DNA from 3 places in the Micromonospora sp. NPDC051227 genome. Region 3 is predicted to be linked to each of the others. Evidence: riboswitches for the same ligand, from Rfam matches in the RefSeq annotation. Region 3 holds a riboswitch; each other region holds the start of a gene.

Region 1 (3,970 bases), on a different contig from region 3:
CGGGCAGTCGCCCGTGCTCGCCGGCGAGGTGGCGCGGGGACGGTGCGCGGTGGTGGGGGTGTCCTACCGGCTGGCCGCCGGAGCGGTGCGCCCGGTGGCCGCCGTACCGGCCGGCCTCGCGACGTTGGAGACCCCGGCCGGATCGCCCGAGTCGATCGACCCGGCCACGCCTGCCACCGTCTGACGCGACGAGGGCCGCTCCGCGTCACGCGGAACGGCCCTCGACGGGGGGTGTGCGGGTCAGAGCAGCGACATGTGGACGTGGTCGGTGTGGTTCGACGGCCCGCTGTACGAACTCCAGCCAGTGGCCGGGAACCAGATCTGCCGGTTCCAGATCACGTAGTAGATGCCGAGCCGGTCGGCGTTACGGATGAGGAACGCGGCGACGTTGTTGCCGTACGTCCGGGTGTCGTTGTTGTGCCACGGGGAGAACCCGCTCTTCTGTAGCGACCAGTCGCAGGCGCGGCCCTTCGGGTGCTCCCACGGCCCACCGGGGCGGTAGCAGCCGACGAACCGGTTGAAGCCGGCCGCCTTGACCTCCTTGTACGCGTGCAGCGTGCGCGGCGTGATGCAGCCGGACGTGGTGGGGTCGTTCTCGCTGCACGACTGGGGCTTCCAGTCACCGTCGGCCGTGCGACCCGGGCCGATCTTCGCGACCTTGGAGGTGGCATCCACCAGACCGCCGGTGAAACCCTTGCCACCGACGAGGGAGAGCGCCTTGTCGGCCTCGCTCTTGCGCTTCGCCATCAGGGCGGTCTGCTTCTGCTGCTCGCGGACCTCGGTGTCGAGGGCCAGCTTGGCCTGCTCGGCGCGGGCCTTCACCTCGTTGACCTCGGAGAGCTTCTTCTCGTTGACCATGTTCATCTCGTCGAGCATCCCGGCGCGCCGGACGAACGAGTCGGGCGCTTCGCTCTCCAGCAGCATCGCGACCGCACCGATCCGGCCGGTCCGGTACGCCTGGGCGGCGATCTGCCCGACCTGCGGGGCCAACGCGTCCAGGTCGGCCTTGGCCCGGTCGACCTCCGCGGCCAACTCGCTCTGCCGCTTCTTGGATTTGTCCAGCTTGGACTTTGCGGCGGAGTAGTCGCGGTTGGCCTGCTCGATGACGTCGTTGAGCAGCTTGGGCTCGCCGTCCTCCTCGTGCCCGGAGGGTGTGGGGTTCGTCGGGGCGGCGTGCGCTGGGAGCGGCCCGGCGAGCACTGTCAGTGCGGCGATCACGGCCACCACGGGTGTCATCCAGCGGCGTAGGGGTGCCGTCACAATGTTCCCTTCCGTCGACCGCCGACCGGGTTAGCTGACGGGTTCGGGGCGGAAGTGGCCCCTACCGCTGACGCGGATTCACCCCAGGCACCTGGGTCCCCGGCTCGCCGGTTGGCGATTGGGCGGTGGCACCGCAGGCGCCGCTTCGCGCCTTCATCGGTAACCGGCAGCGAGGTTACCCGAGAGTCGACCGGGTGAGCTACGCCTGGATGCCGACCAAAAGCGTCATTTCGCCATAGCGTTGAGTGACCAGTGACGCGGTTCTCAGGGTGGATGCCCGATCTGGTCACGCTGAGGAGTGTCACCATGCCGTATCCGTGCTCCTGTTCGACTCCGGCCACCGGTCGGTGGCCTCGGATGGGGGTGCGGTCCGCGTCCGGTACGGCTCGTCGGAGCCGGCGGTTCGCGGTGAGCTGAGTGCGGCCAGTGCCTCGCTGCGGTCCGGCTCGGGCCGGGGCGCGGCAGCGTCGGTGGACGCCGTGGCAGCGGTACGCCCGGCGGCGGTCACCACAGCGGCCAACCCGGTGGTCAGCGGCACGGCGGCGATCAGACCGAGGGTGGCGACCGCGCTGCGAACGATCTCCTGCGCGAGGAACTCACTGGTGAGGATCTGCCCGATCGGCCGCGAGTCGGCGGTGAGCAGGAGCAGCAGGGGCAGTGACGCGCCCGCGTACGCCAGCACGATGGTGTTGACAGTGGAGGCGATGTGCGCGCGGCCGACCCGGGTGGCCGCCCGGTACAGCTGCAACCGGGTCAGCCCGGGGTTCGCGTTGGCCAGTTCGGTGACGGTGGCCGCCTGGGTGACCGTCACGTCGTCGAGCACCCCGAGCGATCCGATGATGATCCCGGCGAGCAGCAGACCGTGCAGGTCCACGTCGCCCTGGAACATCGACAGGGTGGTGGCGTCTTCGCTGCCGAAGCCGGTGAGGTGGGTCGCGGCCGTGGCGATGGTGGCGAGCACGCCGGTCAGCACCAGGCTGCCCAGGGTGCCGAGCACCGCGACCGAGGTCTGTGCGGTGACCCCGTGGGTCAGATAGAGCACCACGAACATGATCAGGGCCGCGCCGACCACCGCCACCAGCAGCGGTGACCTGCCGGCGCTGATGCCCGGCAGCACGAAGGTGAGCAGGATGGCGAAGCTGGCGGCCAGTCCGGCGAGCGCGGCCAGGCCTCGCCACCGACCGAACGCGACGATGGCGGCAGCGAAGACCACTGCCAGCCACACCATCGGCGTGCCGCGTTGGTGCTCGGCGATGTTCCAGTTGCTGGTGGTTGGATCGGTCGGGTCGGCCAGCTCGACCAGGATGACCTCGTCGCCGACCTCGACCCGGGGTGCGCCGGGCCCGTCGGGCACCGGTGTCCTTACCTGCTGGCCGGCGGTCGGCCCGTCGTCCACCCGGACGTCGACAGTGCCGCACCGCCCGTCGCCGACCCTCGGTGTGCCCTCGGGGACCGACGGCACCGGCGGGCACGGCTCGCTCACCACCCGGGTGACAGTGCCGGGGTAGCGCGGCACGTCCGCACCACCATCGGTCTGCGGTGACCCGCCGCGCGGCCAGAGCAGCACCGCGGCCAGCACTGTGGCGACGAAGAGGGGTACCACCGTCACGACGAGGATCCGTCGCACCCGTGGTGGGGCGGACGGAGCACTGTGAGTGTGGTCGGAACCCAAAGCGAGACTCCCAACGATCCGGTGCGGGATACGGGTCAGCGGGCCGGGCGGTTCACCGTTGCGGTGGAAACGCGGCGGACGGCGGGGCGGATCGCTGCCTGACGACCGCTTGATCACGGACGGTCATGCTCGGCCCGGTCGGCCGGGGGCGACGCCACGACGTGGCGGCGCCAGTGCCCGACTGTGCAGCGGCATTCGGAGGGCCATCGTGGGAGATGCTAGCCAGCCCGTCCGGGGGTTGCAGGTCGTGGCGGAGTGTCGGACGGCCGAACGGCTCGCGTGGCGGCTCTCGAGGCGGCATGTTGGAGCCATGCCCGCTCCGTCACCGCCCGACCCCGACCACCCGCCACACGCCGAACCCGTGCCACACGACAAGCACGCCGGGCACGACGAGGTCTTCGCCGAGGTGCTGCCGGCGGAGAAGGACGATCGGGTGGCCGAGCTTCAGCGGCGGGGGTTGGTGGTGGCGATGGTCGGCGACGGGGTGAACGACGCGCCGGCCCTGGCCTGGGCGGCCGGCTACAACGTGGTGGCGCTGCCGCTGGCCGCCGGGGTTCTGGCCTGGGCCGGCGTGGCGTTGAGCCCGGCGCTGGCCGCGGTGCTGATGTCGGCGTCCACCATCGTGGTGGCGCTCAACGCGCAGTTGCTGCGTCGGGTCCGTCTCGACCCCGCTCCGGGCTGAGGAGCGTCAGCCGCGCTTCATCAGTCGACCGACCGCCGCCATCATCTCGGTGGCCATCTCGTCGGCCCGACCCTCGGCGGCGCCCTCGTGCATGCAGTGCCGGGCGTGCCCGTCGAGCAGCCCGAGGGCCACCTTGTCGAGGGCGGCCTGGATGGCGGAGATCTGGGTGAGCACGTCGATGCAGTAGCGGTCGTCGTCGACCATTTTCTCGATGCCCCTGACCTGCCCCTCGACGCGGCGGAGCCGCGTGAGCAACTGGTCCTTGCTGGCGGTGTATCCGCGGATCGGGGTGGGTGCGGTCATGTCCACCAGGATAGCGTACCCCCTGGGGGTATGGTACGGTCGGTTCTGTTGAG
Region 2 (3,970 bases), on a different contig from region 3:
TGCGTCGATCTTGCAGTTCCGGTTGTCGATATCTGTGGGATGCCCCATGTGTCGGGACAGTAAATGCAAGATCGCGGAGTCGGGGCAGGTCGCTTGCGCGTAACGCGTCGGCACTGACCTGCTGCCCGCGTCCAGCGGCCGCGGCCCCTAGATCGTGGTTGCGGCGCGATCGCGGCTCGTGCGGGCGGGGCGGGAGGCGGGACGCCGGCCCCACGGCTTGTAGGTGGACAGCACCGTCGCGATGATCATCAGGCTGGTCGACACCGCTGGCGCGATGACCAGGTCGGCGCGATCCCGTGCGGGCAGGGCGGCGCCGACCGCTCCCGCGTGACGCAGGTTCGGGGTGAGCAGGAACAGCACCAGCCCGACCATCACCGTGGTGAGCACGAGCTTGACCAGCACCCAGCGGTGGCGCAGCAGGCCCCACGGGGTGAGTAGCGAGCTGGCGACTCCGATCAGCCAGACCAGGACGCTCAGCGGCGCGAACAGCACCGTGCCGACCAGGGCCGTTACCGGATAGACCACCGCCGGGTCGGCACCCCGCTGCACGGCGATGCCGAGGGTGAGCAGCACCAGGTCGGCGCCGAGCCAGCCGAGCGAGGTGACGAGGTGCAGGGTGAGCAGAGCCTTGCGGGTGGTGGGTCGGATCCGAGGCATACCGCGATGCTGCCCGCCGACCGCGGCCGGGTCGTCCGACGAGCGACGACATCAGGGGTACGCCCGGCGACGTAGCCCGGCCCCGGACGCACGTGATGCCTGCGAGCCATCAAACGACTCACAGGCATCACGACGCGTGGGTCAGTAGACCGACAGGTGTACGTGGTTCGTGTGGTCGGTCGACGGGGTGCCCTGCGCCCCGCTGTACGACTTCCACCCGCTGCTGGGCAGCCAGATCTGCCTGTACCAGATCACGTAGAGCACGGCGAGCCGGTCCGCGTTGCGGATGAAGTACGCGGCCAGGTTGTTGCCGTACGTCTTGTCGCCGCCGGTCGCGTTACCGCCGAAGCCGCCCTTCTGCGCCGCGAAGTCGCAGGCCCGGCCCTTCGGGTGTTCACCGGAGCCGCTGGGGCGGTGGCACGAGACGTACCGGGTGAATCCCGCGGCCTTGGCCTGGTTGAGCGCGTGCAGGGTGCGGGGGGTGATGCAGCCGTTGGCCGGGGTGGGGTCGTTGACGCTGCACGACTCGGAGGGCCAGGAGCCGTCGGAGTTGCGCGGCGCGGCCGTCGCGTTGGCGCTGGAGGTGCCCCGGTTGGAGCCGGTGTCGGCGGTGGTCTGCGGTTTGGGTGCCGTGGCCACGGTCAGGGCCCGTTCGGCCTGCTCCTTGCGCTTGGCCATCACCGCGACCTGCTTGCGCTGTTCGGTGATCTCGCCGTCCAGGGCGACCCTGGTGCGGTTGGCCTTGTCCTTGCTGTTCAGCAGGTCGCGCAGCACCCGGTCCTCGTTGGCCGCCACCGCGTCCAGCGCGGCCGCCCGGTCCATGAAGCCTTCCGGGGTGTTGCTGTTGAGCAGCGCCGACATCGCGCCGAGTCGACCGGTGCGGTAGGCGACTTCGGCGATTTCTCCGACCTTGCCGTTGCGCTGGTTGATCTCGACCTCGATGGTCTTCAGCTGGGTGGCGAGCTGCTTCTGCCGTTGCACGGAGGTGTCCAGGGCGCGCTTCGCGTCCAGGTAGCCCTTGCTGGCCGCCTCGAGTTGGGCCCGCAACGCCGGGGTGCCGCCCTCCTCGTCGGAGTCGGGTGCGGCGGCCCGCAGGCCGGTCGGGGGAGCGGCCGAGGCGGTGCCGGCCGGAAGCGCGACGCCGAGGGCGAACATCGCGACGATCAGGGCCGCCAGTCGGGCGGCGGGTGGTCGTGCTGGTGCCACTGCGCATGTCCTTCCGTCAGCCGCCGACCGGGTTAGCTGACGGGTTCGGGACGGAAGATCCCTACCGCTGACGCGGATACACCCCAGGAACATGGTTCCCCGGTTCGCCCAGTTGGGCGATTAGGCGGCGACCGCCACCGGCGCCGGGAGGGCGCCGCCTGGTGGAGGCCGGGACCGAGCCTACCGGTGCAGGTGGGGCGGCTGCAGCCAATGTGACGGACGGTGCGTGCGTTCACCACGGAAAATTACGGCTCCGTCACCATTCGATGGAGCCACAGGCTCCAGAAGCGGCGCCGGGCTCGATCTGCAACGTCGCGTGCTCGATGCGAAAGTCGTCATGCAGGGCCGTACGCGCCGCGGTGAGCACCGCGCCGACCTCCGCGCCGGGTGCCATGGTCAGGTGAGCGGAGGCCACCTCCATGCCCGAGGTGAGCGTCCAGACGTGCAGGTCGTGCACCTCGACGACCCCGGGGACGGCGGCGAGCCGGTCGTGCACGGCCGTCACCTGGAGGTGCTCCGGGGCGGCCTGCACCAGGATGCGGATGGCGGCGCGGGCCAGCCGCCAGGTGCGCGGCAGGATGAACACGCCGATGGCGACCGCGACCAGGGGGTCGGCCCACCACCAGTCGGTGACGGTGATGAGCAGCGCCGCGCCGATGACGCCGAGCGAGCCGAGCAGGTCACCGAGCACCTCCAGGTAGGCGCCCTGGAGGTTGATGCTCTCCCGGGCCCCGGCGCGCAGCAGCGCGAAGGCGGCGATGTTCGCGAGCAGGCCGAGCACGGCCACCGCGAGCATCGGGCCGGCGATGACCTGGTGTGGGTCGCCGAAACGGCGGATCGCCTCGATCACCACGTAGATCGCGACGCCGGAGAGCAGGACGGCGTTGGCCAGCGCGGCGAGCACCTCGAGCCGGTAGAGCCCGAAGGTGCGCTGCGGGTCGCCGGTGGCCCGCCGGGTCGCCGTGATGGCGGCGAGCGCCATCCCGATGCCGAGCACGTCGGTGAACATGTGCCCGGCGTCGGAGAGCAGGGCGAGCGAGCCGGTGTGCAGGGCGGCCACCGCCTCGACCACCATCAGGGTGGCGAGCAGCCCGAATGCCGCCCAGAGTCGACCTCGGTGCTGGTGTGCGGCATTGGCGACGGACCCATGGTGGTGGTCATGACCTGCGCCCACGAAAACCACCTTCCGCCGCTGGTCGGGACCCGGTCAAATGTATGCTCACATCGCTATGTGTGCAAGTGTGCGGGGCAGCGCCTTCGCTGGCGGCAGTCCGCACACGTCAGCCGGTCGGGTCGATGGTGGTGAGCCGCTGGGTGGCTCGGGAGAGCGCCACGTACAGGGTGCGCACCCCGGCGCCCGGATCCGCCCGGATCTCGCTCGGGGCGACCAGCACCACTCCGTCGTACTCCATGCCCTTGGCCTCCAGGCTGGTCACCACCTGCAACCTCGGCGCGCCGAGCGCGCCCAGCCACCCCGCGACCTCGTCCCGGCGGGGGACCGGCGTGATCACGCCGACCGTGCCCTCCACCTCGGCCAGCAGGCCGGCGGCGGCCTCCACGGTCGCGGTCTCCAACCCCGTCGCGGGCACCACCAGCTCCACCGGCTCGACCCCGGTGGAGCGCACGGCGGTCGGCAGCGGCAGGTCCGGGTAGAGCCGACGGATCTCCGCCGCCGCCACCGCGAAGATCTCCGCCGAGTTGCGGTAGTTGGTGGTGAGCGTGAAGTCGTGTCGCTTGCGCCGGCCCAGCGCCTGGTCGCGGGCTCGGGTCAGCTCCTCCGGATCGCCGGTCCACGCGGTCTGCGCGGGGTCGCCGACCACGGTCCAGGAGGCCAGTCGGCCGCGTCGACCGATCATCCGCCACTGCATCGGCGAGACGTCCTGCGCCTCGTCCACCACCACGTGCGCGTACTCTCGGTAATCCTCCGGACGCTCCCGGGCCGCCGCGCGGGCGGCCCGCTGCCGTTCACCGAGGGTGCTCAACTCACGGACACCCCCGGCGAGCTGGAACGGATCGCGTCGCGCGCGGGCCGGCTGCGCGGGCTTACCGAGCAGCGCGTCCAACTCGTCCAGCAGCGCCACGTCGGCGATGGTCAGCCCGGCCGAGT
Region 3 (3,970 bases):
GGGTGTGCCGCCGGAGAACCGCAACGACGCGTCGGCGGTGGTCGACCCCGAGGGCACGCGACCACGGCTGTTCTTTCAGCGGGTGCCGGAGCACAAGCAGGTGAAGAACCGCGTCCACCTCGACGTACGCGCGGCCCCTGGGCTGGAGGGTGACGAGCGGATGGCGGCCCTGGAGGCCGAAGCCGAACGGCTCGTCTCGCATGGCGCCCGGCGGCTCAGTCGGCACGAGCCCACTCCCCCGTTGGGTGCCGGTCATCTCATCATGGCCGACCCCGAGGGCAACGAATTCTGCCTCGACTGATCGGGCGTTCGCCCAGCTCACTGCCGCACTCGCCGGACGCCATGCGAACATGTGTACGTGTCGTCCGGCACCAGCATCCTGCACGCCGACCTGGACGCGTTCTACGCGTCGGTCGAGCAGCGCGACGACCCGCGCCTGCGTGGGCGGCCGGTGATCGTCGGTGGCGGCGTGGTGCTCGCCGCCAGCTACGAGGCGAAGGCGCGGGGCGTCCGCAGCGCGATGGGCGGCCAGCAGGCGCGAAGGCTGTGCCCGGACGCGATCGTCGTGCCGCCTCGGATGTCGGCGTACACGGCAGCGAGCCGCGCGGTCTTCGAGATCTTCCGGCAGACCACACCGCTGGTCGAGGGGCTCTCCATCGACGAGGCGTTCCTCGACGTGGGTGGTCTGCGGCGGCTGGTCGGGCCACCTGCCGAGATCGCCGAACGACTGCGCCGGGAGGTCCGCGACCAGGTCCACCTGCCGATCACGGTGGGGGTGGCCCGCACGAAGTTCCTGGCCAAGGTGGCCAGCGGCGTGGCGAAACCGGACGGCCTGCTGGTGGTCGCACCGGACGCCGAGCTGGCGTTCCTGCACCCGCTGCCTGTGGAACGGCTCTGGGGCGTCGGCCCGGTCACGGCCGCCAAGCTGCGCGAACGCCGGATCCGTACCGTCGGGGAGGTGGCCCGCCTCGGTGAGGCGGCGCTGGTGTCGCTGCTCGGTGCGGGCGCCGGCCGGCACCTGCACTCGCTGGCGCACAATCGCGACCCCCGCGCGGTGCAGGTGGGGCGGCGGCGCGGTTCTATGGGCGCGCAGCACGCGCTGAGTCGCACCCCGCACGCCTCGACGGAACTGGACGCCATCCTCGCCGGCCTGGTCGACCGGGTCAGCCGGCGGATGCGGACGGCCGGGCGGTCCGGCCGCACAGTGGTGTTGCGGCTGCGCTTCGGCGACTACACCCGGGCGACCCGCTCGCACACGGTGGGTAAGGCGACGGCGGACACGACGCCACTGCTCGCCGCCGCGCGTGCGCTGCTACGCACCGCGCTGCCCGAGATCGATCGGCGTGGCATCACCCTGATCGGTGTCTCAGTGGGCAACCTCGACGACAACCCGGTCCAGCCTGAGCTGCCGTTCCAGCCGGACCCCGGGTCCCATCTGGACGCTGCGGTCGACGCGGTCCGCGACCGGTTCGGATCAGCGGCGCTCACGCGGGCGGTGTTGCTCGGCCGGGAGCCGGGCGTGGAGATGCCACTTCTGCCGGACTGACCGATAAGCGTGCGGCGTCCACGGCCGAGCTGCGATCAGAGACACATCACAGCAGGTCGGCGGTTTAGCCGGCGGCTGACGGGTGACCCTTGGGGGGTACAGCCTGACGAGGGGGGCCCACCATGTCCGACGACACCAGCAACCGACCGAGTCGCACCGCCGAGCGTCCGCACGACGTGACCGACCCGCTGCTGTGGCAGTTGGCGATCGACGTGCTGAGCGCACACGAGCCGGACGACGAGGGGCAGTGCCGCAACCTCCAGTGCGCCGGGCAGTCCTGGCCGTGCGCGGCCCGCACCGGCGCCGAGCACTCGCTGAGGCTGGCCCGCAGCACACCCGACTCGGTCAAGAGGACCACCGACGGCGACGACAGTGACGACGTGGGCGCGGGCCGTCCCGGGGAGCCCGCGGTGCCAGCCTCCCCTGGGGCTGGAACGCTGGCCCGGCAGCGTCGCATCGAGGGCCGAAGGCGTCCGCCTCGGCGGCGTGACGGCGGCCCCGCACGAGGCACGGGCACCCGGGCTGACAGCACGACACACACGAACGCTCGGCCGGTGACCCGGCCGAGCGTTCGTGTGTCATCCGTCAGAGGCTGAGCCGCTGACCCGGAAAGATCAGACCCGGGTCTGCTCCGACCAACTGCCGGTTGTCCTCGTACAGGGCCTGCCAGCCGCCGGCCACCCGCTGGTCGGCAGCGATCTCGGACAGGGTGTCGCCCGACTTGACCAGGTACGTCTGGCCGCCCGCCACCGGCGCGGTGCGCTGGTGGTCACGGGTCGCCGGCTGCTCGGCACGCGACGACCGCTCCTGCGGCCTGGTGGGCTTCGCGGTCGACGTCGTCGACTTCTCGGTGGATCTGGTCGACGGCTTCGCGGTGGGCTTGGTCGCGGAGCCACCCTTCTTGCCGCAGGTCGGCCACGCGCCGATGCCCTGCCCGTCGAGCACCTTCTCGGCAATGGCGATCTGCTCGCCACGGCTGGCCAGGTCGGCGCGGGCGGCGTACTTCTTGCCGCCGTAACCGGCCCAGGTGCTCTGCGAGAACTGAAGCCCGCCGTAGTACCCGTTACCAGTGTTGATCTTCCAGTTGCCGCCGGACTCGCACTTGGCGATCGCGTCCCAGTTGACGGCGGCCTGCGCCGGGGCGGCCGGCCCGAAGAGGGCGACGGCGCCGGTGACCGCGCCAACGGCAAGGGTGCCGACGGCGACGCGGCGGGTGGTGACCCGTCGATGACGGGGGGTGTAGACAGACGTCATGTGAGCTTCCTCCACGCCGGCGAGGTGAGCTGTCGGGTTCGGGCCGAGGAGCCCGGCCGCGCGGTGGCGGCTTCACCCCGAGGTGACATGCACCGAGGAACGTGTGGGTCCCCCGCTCCTGCCCGGGTGACTGGGTTCCGACGACCGGGGGCAGGATTTGGCGTTGCCGGCCGTGGTGTCCGCAATGGCGAACCCGACCGACGTTAGGCACGGTCGGTGACGGTCGCCCACCCCCTGTGAACTTCTTCACCGGGCCACGCGGGGCGGGTCCCGCAGCGGTTGCGGGCGATCGACGTCTGTGCAGTGACCATCGTGGACCGTTTCCGATCAGGTCGGCACAGCAGGCGTGGCGAACACGGCCACGGCCCGGCCTGACAGTTCGATTCAGGCGGTCGCCTGATATCTGCGGAGCGCAGCTTCGGCGAGCTGGTCCAGGTATCTGTCACCACCGGGTTTGTTGCCCTCCTCCTGAATGACCACCAGAGTGGTTCCGATCCGGACGAGGACGCTGTCGCATTCCAGCGTGTCAGCACCGTACGTCGCGCTGCACCTGACGCGAAGACTGTCATCGCCCAACCGCGGCCCTGGTGCCACTGCGAAGCGACGGCTACCGCCCTGGCTGGACGACGCGACGGTGGGACAACGGCCGATCAAGGTTCGCAGGTCGGCCATTGCTCGTCGTGCACCGTCATCGGCGTATGTCCTGAGGACTTCGGTCCCCACCCACAGGTCATCCGGGCCCGCGTCATAGCTGAGGGTGGCCGCGGCCATCGCTGACGGAGTCCCGGTCAACCGCCTCGCTGACAACAGCGGGGTCATGCTGCCCGAGCAGGCGTCTGAGCGTTGCGGCCGAGCCTGTCGCCTGCGCCGCGGAGGGGATCGCTTCGCCCGCTGACCGATCCGCTGTACGAGCCGGTGAGGAACCGCACGCGGTCACCGTACAGACGGCCACCACAGCAGCTGACGTACGCAGCACCATCCTGAGCACCGACGGACTCCACCCTCTCGTGCGGGACGCGTCACGCTAGCAGCGGGCGAGCGATCCCCCTACGCCTACAGCGTGCGGGCCAGCCGGTCGGCGAGCGTCCGGGTGAAGCGGGCCGGGTCGGTCAGCTCACCGCCCTCGGCGAGCACCGCCAGGCCGTAGAGCAGCTCGGCGGTCTCGGTCAG

What was found. A riboswitch is a leader RNA that binds a small molecule or an ion and turns the genes downstream of it on or off. The one in region 3 is predicted to bind cyclic di-AMP.
Region 1: it holds a riboswitch for cyclic di-AMP, as region 3 does, so the genes downstream of both, ACIA47_RS07750 (hypothetical protein) here and ACIA47_RS30360 (transglycosylase family protein) in region 3, are expected to answer to the same signal.
Region 2: it holds a riboswitch for cyclic di-AMP, as region 3 does, so the genes downstream of both, ACIA47_RS25570 (coiled-coil domain-containing protein) here and ACIA47_RS30360 (transglycosylase family protein) in region 3, are expected to answer to the same signal.

What each region holds. Positions count from the first base shown of each region.
Region 1 is NZ_JBITET010000002.1:780,505-784,474, reverse strand. Features, by position in the region: gene ACIA47_RS07755 (carbonic anhydrase) at 1-184, shown strand, start outside; gene ACIA47_RS07750 (hypothetical protein) at 241-1,260, opposite strand; cyclic di-AMP (ydaO/yuaA leader) riboswitch at 1,265-1,395, opposite strand; gene ACIA47_RS07745 (YibE/F family protein) at 1,562-2,932, opposite strand; partial or broken gene ACIA47_RS07740 (HAD family hydrolase) at 3,270-3,614, shown strand; gene ACIA47_RS07735 (metal-sensitive transcriptional regulator) at 3,621-3,917, opposite strand.
Region 2 is NZ_JBITET010000012.1:107,654-111,623, reverse strand. Features, by position in the region: gene ACIA47_RS25575 (hypothetical protein) at 148-657, opposite strand; gene ACIA47_RS25570 (coiled-coil domain-containing protein) at 799-1,863, opposite strand; cyclic di-AMP (ydaO/yuaA leader) riboswitch at 1,869-2,000, opposite strand; gene ACIA47_RS25565 (cation diffusion facilitator family transporter) at 2,120-3,037, opposite strand; gene ACIA47_RS25560 (HelD family protein) at 3,144-3,970, opposite strand, start outside.
Region 3 is NZ_JBITET010000019.1:45,858-49,827, forward strand. Features, by position in the region: gene ACIA47_RS30345 (VOC family protein) at 1-301, shown strand, start outside; gene dinB (DNA polymerase IV) at 359-1,546, shown strand; gene ACIA47_RS30355 (hypothetical protein) at 1,669-2,142, shown strand; gene ACIA47_RS30360 (transglycosylase family protein) at 2,132-2,800, opposite strand; cyclic di-AMP (ydaO/yuaA leader) riboswitch at 2,800-2,973, opposite strand; gene htpG (molecular chaperone HtpG) at 3,854-3,970, opposite strand, start outside.